DNA from 3 places in the Sporosarcina siberiensis genome. Region 1 is predicted to be linked to each of the others. Evidence: riboswitches for the same ligand, from Rfam matches in the RefSeq annotation. Region 1 holds a riboswitch; each other region holds the start of a gene.
What was found. Region 1 has a riboswitch for S-adenosylmethionine ahead of ACFSFY_RS16765 (MetQ/NlpA family ABC transporter substrate-binding protein). Riboswitches for the same ligand answer to the same signal wherever they lie in the genome.
Positions count from the first base shown of each region.

Region 2: it holds a riboswitch for S-adenosylmethionine, as region 1 does, so the genes downstream of both, ACFSFY_RS08355 (PLP-dependent transferase) here and ACFSFY_RS16765 (MetQ/NlpA family ABC transporter substrate-binding protein) in region 1, are expected to answer to the same signal.
Region 3: it holds a riboswitch for S-adenosylmethionine, as region 1 does, so the genes downstream of both, metK (methionine adenosyltransferase) here and ACFSFY_RS16765 (MetQ/NlpA family ABC transporter substrate-binding protein) in region 1, are expected to answer to the same signal.

Region 1 is NZ_JBHUGI010000037.1:71,490-77,412, forward strand. Features, by position in the region: gene ACFSFY_RS16750 (alpha-hydroxy acid oxidase) at 1-51, opposite strand, end outside; gene ACFSFY_RS16755 (methionine ABC transporter permease) at 67-738, opposite strand; gene ACFSFY_RS16760 (methionine ABC transporter ATP-binding protein) at 742-1,755, opposite strand; gene ACFSFY_RS16765 (MetQ/NlpA family ABC transporter substrate-binding protein) at 1,939-2,757, opposite strand; SAM riboswitch class I at 2,862-2,977, opposite strand; gene ACFSFY_RS16770 (peptidylprolyl isomerase) at 3,066-3,965, opposite strand; gene ACFSFY_RS16775 (sensor histidine kinase) at 4,071-5,474, opposite strand; gene ACFSFY_RS16780 (winged helix-turn-helix domain-containing protein) at 5,471-5,923, opposite strand, start outside.
Region 2 is NZ_JBHUGI010000024.1:82,967-88,889, reverse strand. Features, by position in the region: gene metE (5-methyltetrahydropteroyltriglutamate--homocysteine S-methyltransferase) at 1-20, opposite strand, end outside; gene ACFSFY_RS08360 (bifunctional homocysteine S-methyltransferase/methylenetetrahydrofolate reductase) at 63-1,919, opposite strand; gene ACFSFY_RS08355 (PLP-dependent transferase) at 1,938-3,062, opposite strand; SAM riboswitch class I at 3,141-3,247, opposite strand; SAM riboswitch class I at 3,357-3,457, opposite strand; gene ACFSFY_RS08350 (FtsX-like permease family protein) at 3,662-4,696, shown strand; gene ACFSFY_RS08345 (ABC transporter ATP-binding protein) at 4,698-5,375, shown strand; gene ACFSFY_RS08340 (HEAT repeat domain-containing protein) at 5,417-5,860, opposite strand.
Region 3 is NZ_JBHUGI010000027.1:132,728-138,650, reverse strand. Features, by position in the region: gene ACFSFY_RS10725 (alpha/beta hydrolase family protein) at 1-155, shown strand, start outside; gene pckA (phosphoenolpyruvate carboxykinase (ATP)) at 232-1,818, opposite strand; SAM riboswitch class I at 1,980-2,099, shown strand; gene metK (methionine adenosyltransferase) at 2,293-3,489, shown strand; gene ACFSFY_RS10710 (gamma carbonic anhydrase) at 3,550-4,062, opposite strand; gene ACFSFY_RS10705 (alpha/beta hydrolase) at 4,180-4,968, shown strand; gene ACFSFY_RS10700 (histidine phosphatase family protein) at 5,083-5,655, shown strand; gene ACFSFY_RS10695 (hypothetical protein) at 5,668-5,923, shown strand, end outside.

The DNA.
Region 1 (5,923 bases):
AGATGAAGACATTGTTTGAAGAAAAGAGTCGTTGCTTTTTTTGCGAGTCATGCACATTCAATCCTTTCAATCCCTTTTAAGGCGGGCTGCAAAATAGGTACCTACAACTTGTATCGTTTGTACGAGAATGATCAGTATAAAGACAACTGCATACATAACGTTCACTTCGTATTGGATATGCCCATATCTATACGCAAGATCTCCAAGACCCCCAGCTCCAACAAGACCAGCCATTGCCGTTGCACCAATTAAACTAATCGTTGCAATCGTTAAGCCTAAAATGATTGAAGATCTTCCTTCTCTAAGTAAAACGTTCCAAATGATAGATCTTCTTTTAATACCCATTGCAGTGTAGGCTTCGATTACGCCTTGATCGACTTCAAGTAACGCAGTTTCCATAAGTCTTGCGATATAGGGTGCTGTGTAAATTACAAGAGGTACGATAACCCCTTGAACGCCAATCGTCGTTCCGGCAATAAACTTAGTAAAGGGTAGGATGAAAAACAATAAAATAATAAATGGAATGGAACGGATGATATTAACGCCTAGATTTAGTAAACGATAGACCCATTTGTTTTCAAAAGATTGACCTGGACGTGTAAGTACTAATATAATTCCAAGCGATACCCCGATGACAATCGAAATCAGTAGGGAAACGATGGTCATTTGAAAAGTTTCTACAATTGATTTTCCGATTACTGGTAACCATTTAGTCATGAACTCTTCATATTTATCCATTCATTATCCCTCCAATTCCTCAACACCAACGCCTTGTTCTTTAAGGAACTCAATAGCATTGATGATGTTATTTGTTTCACCAACAAGATGTATGACAATGTTACCGACGATACCGTTTTTCAGTTCAATAATATTCGCCGATAAAATATTAGGAGTCACATTGAATCTTTCGGTTGCTAAAGCAATCAGTGGTTGTCCTGCTGCTTCACCGACAAAAGTTAATCTTGAAACATTACCAGTAAGATTTAATTGTTGTACTAATGAAGTAGGAATTTTACGCTGAGCAATAGTGTTTAAGAACTTCGTAGTCGTTTCTTCTTTCGGTGCTGCAAATAAGTCTATCGTAGACCCGTGCTCAATGAGTTCTCCGCCTTCAATAACGTACACATAATCACAAATCTTTTGAATGACATTCATTTCATGTGTGATGAGTAAAATGGTTATGCCGAGCTCTTCGTTTACTTTCAACAGTAAATCCAAAATCGATTCTGTCGTTTCAGGATCAAGAGCACTTGTTGCTTCATCGCTAAGTAAAATTTTTGGTTCTTGTGCCAAAGCTCTAGCGATAGCGACGCGTTGCTTTTGTCCACCAGACAATTGATTTGGATATGCCTTTTGACGATCTGTTAAGCCAACAATTTCCAAGTATTTCACGACGCGCAGCTCAACTTCGTTTTTATCGAGCCCGAGCAATTTAAGTGGAATCGCAATATTTTCGAAGACCGTTGCCGTTTTTAATAAATTAAACCCTTGAAAAATCATACCAATGTTTTGTCTCATTTCACGCAGTTTGTTCAAAGGAAGGGTTGTCATTTCTGTTCCACTAATAAATACTTCTCCAACAGTGGGTCTTTCAAGTAAATTGACACATCGGATAAGTGTACTTTTTCCTGCTCCGCTGTACCCGATAACACCATGGATTTCACCTTTTTTCACATGAAGATTGACATTGCTAACTGCTTTGACATCTCCACTTTTCGATTCAAACACTTTTGAAACATTGTTTAATTTAATCATGACACTCATTCCTTTCTAGAGAAAAAACTGCTTAATGAGAGATGCACATCCGCTTTTGTTACCGTATAGCCTTCAGCGCCTAGCCCCTCGGGTCACTTCAGAACAGAAGGAGAAGTCAAAGTGCGCAACTTCTCTTTCTTGTCTTCCAGTGCCTGTCGGGTCTACCAGGCGCTTCAGCTTTTGTTATTCCCAGCTTGAGAGGATTGTTCCGTTGAATTCTTCTTTTATGAATTCTTTTACTTCATCGGATTGATAGAGTTCAGCAAACTTTTTAACGACAGCATCGTCTTTGTTTTCTTCACGTACAACGATGTAGTTTACGTAAGGAGAGCTTTTAGATTCTAAGAAGATGGAATCTTCGACTGGGTTTTTACCAGCTGCTAAAATAAAGTTTGTATTAATGGCAGCAAAGTCCAATTCAATAAGTTGTTTAGGAAGTTGTGATGCCTCTAATTCAACAAATTTCAAGTTTTTCGGATTTTCTACAATGTCTTGTACTGTTCCAGTAGTTTTATCTTCATCTCTTAGTGTAATCACGCCGGCCGCTTCTAATACAATCAGAGCACGTGCACCGTTACTTGGATCATTTGGCATTCCGAAAGATGCTCCGTCAGGGATATCGTCAATACTGTCGAATTTGTCTGAGTAAATACCCATTGGAAGTAAAATAGTTTTTGCGACGTGGACTAGATTCAAATCACGGTCACTGTTTACTTTCTCTAAGAAGGGTAGTGTTTGGAAGCTGTTGATATCCAAATCTCCTTCAGATAATGCTGTGTTTGGTAAAATATATTCTGTGAAAACTTTAACATCAATTTCTAAACCTTCTTTTGCAGCAAGTTCTTTCACTTTATTTACTACGAGCTCATGTGGACCTGCTGTAACACCAACGACGATTTTTTCCTCGCTTAATGCTTTACCTGTTTCTTTGTCTTTACTTCCACAAGCTGAAAGGACACCAATTAACAAGACTAATGATAATAGAACTACAATTCTTTTCATATAAAATTCCTCCTAATGTTGTGTAGTTAATTTTTAATAATACAAAAAGCCTCTCTATCAGAAATAGAGAGGCGTATTTATACAATAGGAAATACGATAATCCTCTCTCATCTTTCAAGACAGAAATGTCTTGTAGGATTTAGCACCTTTCTACTGTTTGTTCACAGTAGGTGGTTGCCGAGCTTCAACGGGCCTTTCCCTCAGCTACTCTTGATAAGAGATGTTGCTATTCGGTTATCAATAATTACTCATGAGCATAATTTACATTAGTTATCAGAGGATGTCAATGTTTTTATGTTGTTAAAGTTTTACTTTTTCTCTTTATCTTTTGTTTCTTTTTTCTCTAAAGAGTTTTCAATCTTATAATCAGCTCGTACTTCGTCTAACCATTCGACATACTGAGCTTGTAATTTCTCTTCGAAAAGTCCTTCTTTTATATCTTCTTTATGGTCTTCTAAAACAGCTTCTGTTGCTTCTTTTTTATCCGTTAATTTAATAATATGGTATCCGAAATCTGTTTTAATAGGATCACTTATCGTATCTGGTTTCATAGAAAATGCTGCCTCGTCGAACTCAGGAACCATTTTTCCGCGTGGGAAGAATCCAAGTTCTCCACCTTTTTCAGCATTGGAAGCATCTGTAGAATATTCTTTTGCTAAAGCTGCAAAATCATCGCCATCAGCAATCTTTTGTGCAACTTCTTTTGCTGTTGCTTCATCTTCTACAAGAATATGGCTCGCCTCAACGGATTCGGGCTGATCCAATTGCGCTTTATTTTCATCAAAGTACGCTTTAATTTCTTCGTCTGTTATGTCAATTCTAGGTTCAATCAATTTACGGATTGATAAGTATTGAACAATGTTTTCTTTAAGCTGAGCTTCTGTAATACCATTCTGTTCTAGAGTAGCTTCAAATGCTTCTTGACCGCCAGCATTTTCAATATATGTCTCTAGTTCCTTATCAATGTCTTCGTCAGAAATTTTGATTTTTTTCTTTTTCACTTCGAGTGCAATGACTTTTTCATCAATTAGTGCGGAAAGTGCTTGTTCTCCTTGAGATTGTACGAGAACTTCATATAATTCATCTTTGGTAATTTTGTCCCCTTCAACTGATGCAATCGATTCTTCGTTTGAACAACCTACAGCAACGACTAGGAGAGAGGAGAGTATACCTGCCTTTAGTAGTGATTTCTTCCAGTTCTTAAACATTATATTGCCTCCAATTCGTTAGATATAAACTTATCATACATTGCAATTATGAACAAACTATTAACGGGAAAATAACCACATAAACTCATGGCAATTTTGTGAACTTTAATGGGGGATTATAATGGTGAATTTTGTCCCTTTTCCCGTCGCGCTCGTAACTTGAATTGTTCCATCATGCATTGTAACAAGTTGTTTCACAATGGATAAGCCAAGACCAAACTCTCCGTAAGGATTTGTCGTTCGTGAAAGGATTGCTTTGTAAAAACGACTCCATATTTTTTCGATATCCGCAGGATCGATTCCTATCCCTGTATCTTCAATTTCAATCATCGTTTCATTTTTCAGTGCGGTTCCTCTTAACGTAATTGTCCCATTTTCTGTAAATTGAATACTGTTTTTTGTAATGTTAATTAAAATTTGGGTAAGACGATCGTAATCAGCAAAGACAGTTACATCTGGTTCAGAGACGATAAGAATCACATTATTCCGTTCACCTGCAGCACCGTCAAGTTGGTCTTTGATAATATTCAATAGCTCTACGAGTTGAATACTTTGTTTGTTAAGTGTTATTTGGTTCGAACGGATTTTTTCATAATCTAGATTTTCGTTAACGAGGCGAATGAGTCGCATGGTCTCATTTCGAGCCAGTCCAAGTGCTTTTTCCTTCTCATCTTCGGCAATCATATTGTTTTTTAACCCATCAATCACTCCACGGATTGTCGTAAGTGGTGTTCTCAGTTCATGGGAAACATCAGCCATAAACTGGCGCCGTCTATTTTCAAGGCTTTTAATTTCTTCCATCGAAAGATCTAGTTTTTCAACCATTCCATTGAAATCCCCCGCAAGTTCTCCGATTTCATCAAAGTCTGTATGTGGGATTCGCACAGAATAATCACCGTGGGCGACAGTTGAAGTTGCTTCTCTTAGCCGTTTGATGCGTTTTACATGGAACGTAGACAGTATCCAACTTAAAAGAAAGGCCACGGCTAGTGCGATAATTGTCGTATATATTAAGTAGTTATTCATTTGTGAGATGACTTCTCGGGAGCCTTTTATTGGAGACGTCAGTAAAATACCTCCAACAAATTGGTTGTTCAAATGAAGTGGAAGCAAGACGAATGTGACGCCTTCATGGAATCGTTTAAAGTCCTGTTTAACAGTAATCTTATGTCCAGTTTTAAGATGTCCCCATTCATCCTCATTGAGTTCGATGCGGGGGGTATTTGTACTTGTCGAATAAATGATCGCTGACCTTTCATCAAAAAGACTGTACTGAATATCTCTTCCCTGAAGGACGTGTCCATAATTTTTAAGTATATTTGCTGAGTTTTGTTGATTGTTCTCAAAGTCTTGTAAAATACTTTGGCCGTATGATGAAAGTTCCTCGGTTTTATTATCATAAACAAATTGTTCGACGTAATGTGAGAACAATAAGCTAATGAGTAAAAAGGAAATCACAATTACGCTCACATGACTTACGATGAGCTGGTATACGTATTTTATTTTCATTGTGCATCATCTCTATTTTCAAAGGTTTCGTCGAATCGGTAACCAACACCCCAGACTGTGTGAAAAAAGGGTTGCTCATCTGTCGAAACTTTTGTACGAAGTCTCTTAATATGAACATCTACAGTTCGATCATCACCGTAAAAATCATAACCCCATACACTGTCTAGCAATTGGTCACGTGAAAACACTTGCTTGGGGTGCTGGACAAAGTGATACAGAAGATCGAATTCCTTAGGTGTCAGATTTAAAACAGGTTTTTCATTTAACAACACTTCTCGTGTATTTAAATTGATTTTGAAGTGTTTTGTTTCGACTATACCTTCTATAGGCATCTCTTCTTTTAATGGAGCGTACCTTCGCGTTACTGCTTTAATGCGGGCCATGAGTGCAAGGGGGCTAAAAGGTTTGGTCACATAATCATCGGCACCCATTTCGAGCCCCAGTACTTG
Region 2 (5,923 bases), on a different contig from region 1:
GAACTTTGTACTTTTACCATATCATCCATCTCCTCAGTTTTATGTTTTAGTTGTTCTGTTTTTTAGTTCAATGTCACCAATGCTTTCGCTACTGCCTCTACATTTACTTTACTTTTTATATAATTTGTCAATTTAACCGTTATGTCATAGCGAGTAAAAGGAGTGATTAAATAGATTCCATGAAAATACTCGAGTGCAACATCAATGAGCTCTTTTGATATTTCAATTCCTTCACGTGTTGATTGTTCACGGTCATTTGTAAACAAAGCCATTCTTGCTCGGACCTCATCCGTTAATTTAATACCTGGGACTTCATTATGAAGAAATTCGGCATTTTGAGTTGAAGTTAAAGGCATAATTCCAATATAAATGGGTGCTTTCAAATGTTTAGTTGCTTCATAGACAGCAATAATTTTTTCAGGACTGTAAATTGGTTGCGTAATAAAGTAATCCGCACCTGCTTCAATTTTCTTTTCCAGACGTAGTGTTGCTCGATCTAGATTACGTACGTTTGGATTAAATGCAGCCGCAACTGTAAAATTCGTCTTTTGTTTCAAAGACTTTCCTGAGGGTGATATTCCAGCATTAAATTGTTGAATCATTTCAAGCAAACCAAATGATGTGACATCAAAAACTGAGGTTGCTCCAGGGAAATCGCCTATTTTTGTAGGATCACCCGTAATCGCTAGTAGTTCAGTTATGCCTAAAGTATGCAAACCCATAAGATGTGATTGCAGGCCTATTAAGTTTCGATCCCGGCAAGTAATGTGAACAAGTGGCGACACGTCAAATTTCTGTTGAATTAATGAACCCATTGACGCATTACATATTCTAGGACTTGCAAGCGAATTATCTGCAAGTGTAATGGCATCCACACCGGCTTTTTGCAATGCTTCTGCACCTTGAAAATATAGGTCAGTATCTAAATGTTTTGGTGTATCAAGTTCTACAATAATAGAATGTCGTTCTTTCACAATCTCTAGTAAACTGGGTTTTGTTAATCGCTTTTGCTCTGAAACATTCACTTTAATTTCTTCTGTTTTAATGATTTTTTCTGTAACAGGCTTTCTGTTGATGAAACCCTCTGCTAATGCCTGAATATGCTCAGGTGTTGTACCGCAACATCCACCGATAAGATGAATCCCTTCACTACGGAAACTCTCTGCCTGCTCTTTAAAATACTCCGGTTTATTCTCATAAAATAATTTCCCATCCTGATAGCTAGGCAAACTCGCATTTGGATACACTGCAAGCATTGCACGTTTTGGGAGGGGTACGAATTCCAATGATTTAAGCATATGATAAGGGCCGAATTTACAATTGATACCAACAACGTCTGCTCCCAATTCCTCCAATTTTAAAAGGGAATCTGCAAGCGTCATCCCATTTTGCAAGACCCCAGCTTCTTGCATTGAAACGTTCGCGATGATTGGTAGGTCTGATACTTCACGAGCAATTTTAAGTACTGTTGTTAACTCATCAAAGTCATAATAAGTTTCAAGAATTAATCCGTCCACCCCTTCAAGAAGAAGGCAATACAATTGCTCTCTAAAACTTCTCTTGATTTCCTCTTTAGTTCCAATTTCAGTTTGGGAGCCGTGAATACCTCCAATTGTTCCAAGAATAAATGTATCTTCCTTTGCTGCTTGTTTTGCTAATTTAACAGCAGCTTGATTGATTTTTTTCACTTGATCTTCTAAACCGTATCTTGAAAGTTTAATATAATTTGCACCGTATGTATTCGTTTGAATAACGTCGGCACCCGCTTGAATATAAGCTTGATGTATATGAAGAACTTGTTCTGGGTGTGTCAAGTTCAACTCTTCAAAACAGCGGTCCACTCCGTGAGAATATAGAAGGGTTCCCATTGCGCCATCGCCAATTAGTATGCGTTCCCTCATCGTTTTTAGTAAATCCAACCAATTCACTTCCCTTTCCTAAACTTCAAGATTCAATAATTTTTCACACTCTTGAAATGCCTGTTGTAAATCTGCAACCAAATCTATTTCATCTTCTATCCCTACAGAAATTCGAAGCAAACAATTGGTTAGTCCATATTCCTTTCGGATATCTTCAGGTATCTCTGCATGCGTTTGCGTTGCGGGGTACGTAATAAAACTCTCCACTCCACCCAAACTTTCCGCAAATGAAAACAATTTCAGCGACTTTAAAAATGTCGACACCCATTCTTCTTTTGCTATTAAAAAGCTAACCATACCTCCTCTTCTAGGATAAAATACATCCGTTACTGAAGAATGGTCTTCTAAAAATTGTTGAATGATAAGAGCATTCTTTTCATGTTGGTTCATACGCAGTGCAAGTGTCTTTAAGCCTCTAATTAAAAGCCAACAATCAAAAGGAGCTAGGATAGATCCACATGCATTGTGTAAATACTTTAATTCTTTGCCTAACTTTTCTCCTTTTGAAATAACGAGACCAGCAAGTATATCGTTATGACCCCCTAAATATTTAGTTGCACTGTGAATCACAACATCTGCACCTTCTTCAATTGGACGTTGTATATAAGGAGTATAAAAAGTATTATCTACAATTAATAACAGCTCATGTCTCTCAGTGAATTTGGCCGTTAACGCTATATCTGTTTCCTGCATCAGCGGGTTTGTCGGTGTCTCAAGAAAAACGGCCTTTGTATTTTCCTGAATATATTCGTTAAGTTGCTCTTCTTCTCTCCCGTCCCAATACGTAAAAGTAAAACCATAATTCCTCTCAAATAATTCAAACATTCTATAAGAGCCACCATAAAGATCTCGAGAGACAATAAAGTGCGAATCTTTTTCAAACATTGAAAATACAAGTTGAACTGCACTCATTCCGGAACTACAGGCAAATGCATCGTCACCACTTTCAAGACTTGCGACTGCTTCTTCTAATACATCTCGCGTAGGACTTCCAGTTCTTGAATAAGCATAACCTTGACCGAGTCCAATTTCATCATGATGATATGCTGTTGAAAGATAAATCGGAGTACTTATAGCACCATGCTTTTCATCTTTTCGATTACCTATTTGTACGAGTTCTGTCTGTTTACTAAAATGAACCAAAAACAATCCCTCCTTTGAATTAAAATCTTACAAATAAAAAATCATCTCCCTCAAATGCATAGGAAGATGACCAAATAAAACTCATCTTCCAAGTCGTTGATAGACTTGCTGGAATTAGCACCTTTCCATAAATGGGGGTTGCTGAGGCGTCATCGGGCCAGTCCCTAAACCTCTCTAGATAAGAAAACTATTCAATTTTAGATATCGATTTCCAAACTCTCTAAATTAATTTACTAAATAAAAAATCCCCTTCATTATAAAAGAAGAGGGTTTTGCAAAATTCGCGTTTTTCTCTTCTCATCTCCAAGTTATTAACTACTGGAATTAGCACAGTACTATAAAAGTCTGTTGCTGAGGTATCATAGGGCCAGTCCCTTCACCTCTCTGGATAAGAAAATTTCTATTAAGTTATTGATGTTCACATTACACGTAACATTTGAAAGTGTCAAGCAATTTTAAAAAGTGGGAAACCTTATAATTAAATCTCTTTTTCGATTTTTTAATATTTCTTCATCATAGAAAAAGTGTACTCAAGTTAATGTTCCGTTCATACTCGAGCGTTACACTATATTAAGAAGCTAATTTATGGAGGAGATTTTATGTATATTGCATGGAAAGAAATCAAAAAGAATAAGACACGTTTTATAATATTAGGATCGATTGTATTTCTGGTTAGCTTTTTAACCTTTATCATATCAGGATTATCGAACGGGTTATCACAAGATAATGCCGCCTTAATAAAAAATCTATCTGATGGTCAATTTTATATGAATTCAGATGCCGATGAAACGTACAATCTTTCACGAATAGATGTCAATGTGCAAGACCAAATCCTTAGTGAACAAAAGGATGCAGCGGCATTTTCTATTCAAATGGGATTTTTAAATGATCCAGAAGATAAACAACGAAGTGTTGCGTTTGTAACATCGACTGAATCGAATCTGTTCCAAAAAGTAAAAGATGGAGAAATAATATTAGATCAATCATTGGAAGATGCAGGAATTAGTATTGGCGATGTACTTACAAACAATCAGTTCAGTGGTGAATTTATTGTAAAAGGTTTTGTAGATCAAGAAAAATACAGTCATGCGCCTGTTGCATACATTAATATGGAAAACTACAAAGAAATCTATCGTGTTAATGAAATGCAATTGGTATTTATTCCAGGACAAGATAAGGGTCAAACGTACACTGGGCTTCAATCTTTTTCTAATAAAAGCTTTTTAAACACTATTCCTAGTTACAGTGCAGAACAAATGTCACTAAATATGATTGTTTGGTTTTTAGTTGTCATTAGTGGTATGTTGTTCGCTATTTTCTTCTATATGATGAATGTACAAAAAATAGGATTATACGGAATTCTTAAAGCGATTGGAGTAAAAACAAGCTCATTATTTAAAATGATGTGGACACAAATGCTTTTCGTAACAGCGATTGCTTTAACGTTATCAATAGCACTTAGTCAAGGATTTAATTTTATTGTTCCTAAGGGAATGCCTTATAATTTGCCTTATGAAACGACTATTCAATTATCAATCATTTTCATAATCATTGGCTTTATTGGGGCTACACTTTCTGGTATACAAATTAAAAAAGTTGAACCACTACAAGCTATTCAACAAGGAGATGTTTAATATGACCATATTTAGAATAGATGAAATGAAAAAGTCATTTACAAATGGTGATGTAGAAGAACAAATTTTAAAAGGGGTTAATATTTCATTAAAAGAAGGAGAGATAACTGCATTAGTAGGCGCTTCAGGGTCTGGTAAAAGTACAATTTTAACGATTGCGGCAGGGCTTCAGCAAGCAACAGATGGCGATATAGTATTCGAAGGACAATACTTAACAAATATGAATCAAGAACAGATTCGTAAAATACGATCAAGTGATTTTGGTTTTGTTTTTCAATCTGCTCATCTTGTCCCCTTCCTTACAGTTAAAGAACAACTGATGTTAATGCTAGATGTCTCAGAATCGAAATTGAAAAAACATTCACAAATAGCAGAAGTTGAAAAAATCCTAAAATTAGTAGATATGAATCATAGAAAAGATGCATATCCCTCTTCCCTATCAGGAGGAGAAAAGCAACGAGTTGCGATTGCTCGTGCAATTATACACAAACCAAAAATGTTGTTCGCAGACGAACCAACTGCAAGCCTGGATTCTAAAAGATCAAAAGATGTGATGTTATTAATTCGTGACTTGACTAAAACAATGAATATTACCACATTAATGGTTACTCATGATGAAGACATGCTGGGCTATGCGGATCATGTTATTACAGTAAAAGATGGATTAGTAGTTAAATAAAAAGAAACGCATGGAGAAATCTCCATGCGTTCTTTTTATATTTATCTTCTTGTAGCTGCTTCTTCCCATATGTTCTTAAGCCAGCTATCAAATTCAGTTCCCTTTTCACCTTCATACGTGTCGTATAAGTCCAGTCTCATGTTTTTCAACTTTTCCTTATATTCCTCATACGTATGTCCTGCAGGTAAACTTTTCTTAATTCTAACAAAAACTTTAGATGCATCCTTAATTAAATCACCTTTTTTCTGAGTTGGCATTGAAACATCTTCACCAAAACCCTTTAGATGACGATAAGCAGCTTCTTGTAATTTATATACTGCGTCATTTTCCATTCTATTTACAAGAACATCAATTGTTCTTTTATGTTTCCATTTTCCTAATTCTTCAATTGCATCAAAGCGCTCCCGCCAATTCGACGTGCGATTCGCAGCCTTTTTCAGCTCATCATAATTTGGTGGTAATTCATTCATTATTGCTTTATTCATTTTAACCATTCTCCTTTTTTTAAATCCAATTGAAAATATGTTTTTCATTTCAAGACACTCTTC
Region 3 (5,923 bases), on a different contig from region 1:
TTTCTATTGAACAAGCAAAATTACTAGAAAACGCTTTATTTGAAAATGGAAAAGTATATGAAACACGATACTTCCCTAACTTCACGCATTACATTCCTCCAGCTCAAAACATACAAATTGTCCGTGATTTATGTGATTGGATGAGAAGACAGTAGAATTAAACACTATCTTCCTGAATACAAAAAACCCCAGATCACACAATTGAATTGTGTGATCCGGGGTTATATTTAATTATGCTGTTGGTCCGCCTTTAAGAATAATTTCTTCGGATACAGATCCGAATTTCTTGAAGTTTTCACGGAATAGTTCTGCAAGTTCATTTGCTTTTTCATCATATGCTTTTTTATCAGACCAAGCATTTCGTGGATTCAATACTTCAGTTGGAACACCTTCAATTGCTTTCGGCATTTCTAAACCGAATATATCGTTTGTGTCTGTTTCAATAGTGTTCAGTTTACCTTCAAGTGCAGCACGTACCATAGTTCGCGTATATTTTAAATCCATACGACGACCAACTCCATATACTCCACCAGTCCAACCTGTGTTCACAAGAAATACTTGTGCACCATGTTCATCAATTTTCTTCCCTAACATCTCCGCATACACTGTAGCGTGAAGAGGTAGGAACGGTGAACCGAAACAAGTAGAGAATGTTGCTTCAGGTGAAGTAATTCCACGCTCTGTTCCAGCAAGTTTCGATGTGAAACCGCTAAGGAAATGGTACATAGCTTGTTCTTTCGTTAGTTTTGAAATTGGAGGTAAAACACCGAACGCATCCGCAGTTAGGAAAATAATCGTTTTAGGATGTCCAGCAACCGATGGATCTACAATATTATCGATTGATTGTATCGGATAAGCTGCACGAGTATTTTCAGTTAACGAACCATCGTCGTAATCTGGAATGCGTGTTTCTGAATCGATAACAACGTTTTCCAAAACCGAACCAAAACGGATAGCACCAAATATTTCAGGTTCTTTTTCACCTGAAAGATTGATACATTTCGCATAACATCCGCCTTCGATGTTAAACACGCCATTATCAGACCAGCCGTGTTCATCATCACCAATAAGCTTACGATCTGCATCAGCAGAAAGTGTTGTTTTACCTGTACCAGAAAGTCCGAAGAATAACGCAACATCGCCTTTATCTCCAACGTTTGCAGAACAGTGCATTGGTAAAATTCCTTTTAAAGGAAGTAGGTAGTTCATAATTGAGAAGATTGATTTTTTCATTTCGCCGGCATATTCAGTTCCACCAATAAGTACAATTCGTTTTTCCATAGAAACAATTATAAACGTTTCGGAATCTGTACCATCAACAGCAGGGTCTGCTTTAAATGATGGTGCTGCTAAAATTGTAAATTGTGATTGATGTTCTGCTAACTCTTGCGCGCTCGGGCGAATGAAGAGTTGATGAACGAAAAGGTTTTGCCAAGCAAGTTCGTTAACAACTTGTATAGAAAGGCGAGACTCAGGATCTGCTCCAGCGAACCCTTTAAATACAAATAATTCATCTTTTTTTGCTAAGTGTTTAATTACTTTGTTATATAGAGAATCGAAAATCTCTGTTGAGACCGGACGGTTTACACTGCCCCAATCGATGTTATCTTTAGAAGATTCTTCTTCGACAATATACTTATCCTTCGGGGAACGACCTGTATATTTTCCTGTTAAAGCTGTTATCGCTCCATCTGCAGTTAGCTGTGCTTCTCCACGTGTTGTTGCTTTTTCAACAAGTTGTGGAACTGAGAGTTGAACATTTACATTTTCTCCGGAAAGAAGATCTTTTAGAGTTTCGCTAATTGTCGTTGAAATCATAATTAAGTACCGTCCTTTACATATATAATTGGATGACATCACATTCATCAATTAGTATAACACATTTAGAATAATAAACTATACTAATTGAATTGAATTATTTTCGAGAGAAAGATTGACATATGCAGACATGTTTCGTAACATATTTAATTGAACGGATACTCTTATCCCGAGCTGGTGGAGGGGTCAGGCCCTATGAAACCCGGCAACCTGCAGTAACGAATTTGTTATCGTGATGGTGCCGAACCTGATGCAAGGTGAAAGTCCTTGGACGATAAGAGTGAAAGGTGCTTTTTCAAAATAAGCCTTTCCTCATGTAATAAATACGTGAGCGAAGGGCTTTTTCTATTGTTTCAGCCCTTAATCCTCGTGTATGAGCTCGTAATGGCGCTTACCGTTCTTATAACAAGAATGGACTTTACATGGGAAGTATGAGTACCGTATCAATCTCGTAGGATATAAGGAGGAAATAAATTGACGAATCGTAAACTTTTTACATCGGAATCTGTAACAGAAGGACATCCAGATAAGATGTGTGATCAGATTTCAGATGCAATTTTGGATGCAATTTTAGCAGAAGACCCCAATGCACGTGTTGCTTGTGAAACGACTATAACGACTGGTCTAGTTTTGGTTGCAGGTGAGATTACAACGACTACGTACGTAGACATTCCAAAAGTAGTACGTGATACAGTAAAAGAAATTGGTTATACTCGTGCAAAATACGGTTTTGACTGGGAAACTTCAGCAGTTCTTACTGCCATTGATGAACAGTCTGCAGACATCGCAGCAGGCGTCGACGTGTCACTTGAAGCTCGTGAAGGTTTAATGAGTGACGAAGACATCGAAGCAATTGGAGCAGGCGACCAAGGTCTTATGTTTGGCTATGCATGTAATGAAACACCTGAACTAATGCCACTCCCAATTAGTATGGCTCATAAATTAGCGCGTAGACTATCACATGTACGAAAAGAAGAGATTATTTCTTATTTACGTCCAGATGGAAAAACACAGGTAACTGTTGAATATGATGAGAATAATAACCCAATTCGTATTGATACAATTGTTATATCTGCACAACATCATCCTGAGATTACGCTTGAACAAATACAAAAGGACATAAAGGAACATGTTATTAAACCAGTTGTTCCATCTGAATTGATTGACGAAAACACGAAATATTTTATTAACCCGACAGGCCGCTTCGTTATTGGTGGACCTCAAGGAGATGCTGGTCTGACAGGACGTAAAATTATCGTTGACACTTACGGTGGTTATGCCCGTCATGGTGGGGGTGCTTTTTCAGGAAAAGATGCAACGAAGGTTGACCGTTCTGCGTCTTATGCTGCACGTTACGTAGCGAAAAACATCGTTGCTGCCGGTCTAGCTGACCGATGTGAAGTTCAAATTGCATATGCAATTGGTGTTGCGCAACCGGTTTCTATTTCAATCGATACATTCGGTACAGGAAAAGTTACAGAAGGTGAATTAGTGGACCTTGTCCGCGGAAATTTCGATCTTCGTCCTGCAGGGATTATAAGAATGTTGGATTTACGTCGTCCTATTTATAAACAAACTGCGGCTTACGGACATTTTGGTAGAACTGATATTAATCTACCTTGGGAAGAAACGGATAAAGCGGATCGATTAAGAGAACAAGCAAATCAATAATACAACGTAATAAAACAAGAGCTAGTAGATTGGTTTACCGATCTACTAGCTCTTTTGAACTTATTTTTGTAAGCTTTTATAGTATTGTCCTTTTTCAGCATAGCTCTTTACGACGCGATCCATTTCTGCCCGGTCGACATCCGTAAGTGGACGCATGACTTTCGCGGGTGAACCGAGGGCAAGTACACCTGGTGGAATTTTTTTACCTGGTGGGACCAGACTTCCAGCCCCAATAAAGGAACCTTCCCCAATTTCAGCTCCGTCTAATATAATGGAACCCATACCAACTAGAGCACCTTTTCTTATTGTACAGCTATGTAAAGTAACCTGATGACCAATCGTAACTTCATCTTCAAGAATTAATGGGAATTGTGGGCTTTGGTGTAGACAACATAAATCTTGAACATTAACTTTTCGACCGATGATTGTAGGGGATAAATCGCCTCGTATCACTGTGTTAAACCAGATGGATGATTCGGGACCAATCGTCACGTCTCCTGTAATAGTTGTGAAATCCGCAATGAAAACAGTTGGATCGATAATAGGGTATTTGTCTTTGTATGGATAAATCATGACTTCTCCTCATTTCTATTTGATAGTGTATAATTAATTGTAGCAAAGTTTATGTTTTATTGTTTGTAAAAAGGGAATAATACTGTGCTGAACGGATTATTAAGGAGGTAGATGTCTATGTGGAAATGGGAAGCGGAAGGTCAACCAAAAGCGGTTGTTGCTATCATCCATAATGCGTACGAACATCACAGTAGATATGCTTGGCTCATTCAGAAGCTGCGAAGTAGTGGATTTCTCGTCGTAACAGGCGATTTACCCGGCCATGGTGAACAAGCAGGTCGTAACGTACATGATGAAAGTTTTGGATCCTATGTAAATTATGTAAAGAAATTGCTTGATGTTGGTGTAGCAGACGGCTTACCACTTTTTGTTATTGGTCATGGTCTTGGTGCAACGCTAATGATGCGTATGCTGCAGACTGAAAAAATTGAGTGTGCTGGTTATATATTTAGTTCTCCGTGGTTACACCTTAATCACTTGCCTCCCAAACATTCAAGTGTTCTGTCAAAATTCACTTCGTCTATGAAACTAAATCATGAATTACCAATTGAGATGTTAACTAGAAATCAGGATTTGCATATAGAAGTACGTGAAGATGATTTTTACAACCCAATTATGACCGCTTCATGGTACAAAGAGTTGCAATTTTTCATGAAATCTGTGACTCAATATGAAGGAACAATTCGCGACGTGCCAATTCTCCTTCATTCAGCAGGAAGTGATAAGGTGACGGATATCAGCTACGCTAAAAAGTGGTTGCTTGCTCAGGAACTTTCAGAAATTCAATATAAAAAATGGAATCGATTGTATCACGACTTATTTCACGAGCCAGAACGAGATGAAGTGTTTTTATATACAGAATCCTTTATGCATTCTGTTTTGCGTTCACTAGGATATGTAGTATAAGAAACGCCAATTATAGGCGTTTTTTTATTTTGGTTAAATGCTTATGTCATCTTATATACATTTAGTTTATAGTTAAAGGACTAATTAGAAAATTTAAATTAGGAAGTGTTTCGTGTGACAGTCATCGGATTTGTTCGACATGGTGTGACCGCTTGGAATAAAGAAAGACGCGCACAAGGGAGTTCCGATATTCCGCTTGATTTGGATGGGGTTGAAATGGCTCATCGTATTGCAGAACGATTATCGGGTGAAACTTGGGACATTATTTTTACAAGCCCATTAGTTCGTGCAAGAAAAACTGCTGAACTGATTGCTTTACGGAAAGAAAATATTGATTTGGTTGTGGATAGTCGACTTGGTGAAACAGGTGGGGGCCAAATCGAAGGAACAACAGAAGCTGAACGGATTTTAAAATGGGGTGCATCATGGAATAGTCTTGATTTAGGCCGTGAGTCCAATGAGCAAGTTCTAAGTAGAGGGTTAAATTTTATTGATGAAATAGGCCAAACGTATAGTGATGAAAAGGTATTAGTTGTGAGTCACGGGAGTTTTATTCGAAAGCTTATAAAAGCTTTAGTTCCGGAAGATGATTTAGATGAAGCTCTGGCTAATACGTCAATTACAATCATTCAACTTAATGAAGGCGGAAATCATTGTATAGTGCATAATTGCACAAAACATCTTTAAGGGGGAATTTATATGGATACGATTTTGTCTTTATTAATTATTAGTGTAGGAGCATTTGTTTGGTTTTCATTAAAGAAATTTAAACATAAGCCATTCATTGTGAATTTCAGTCTTTCCGCAATGCTCTTACTAATTGTTTGGAAAACCTCTCTAATGAATCCACTGGATTGGCTCTCAATAGCGGTAATTGTAATCTGTGGCATTGCTTTTATTATGCAAATGATTCTTGGATTTAAAAATATAAATCCGACAGAGGATTCAGAGATAT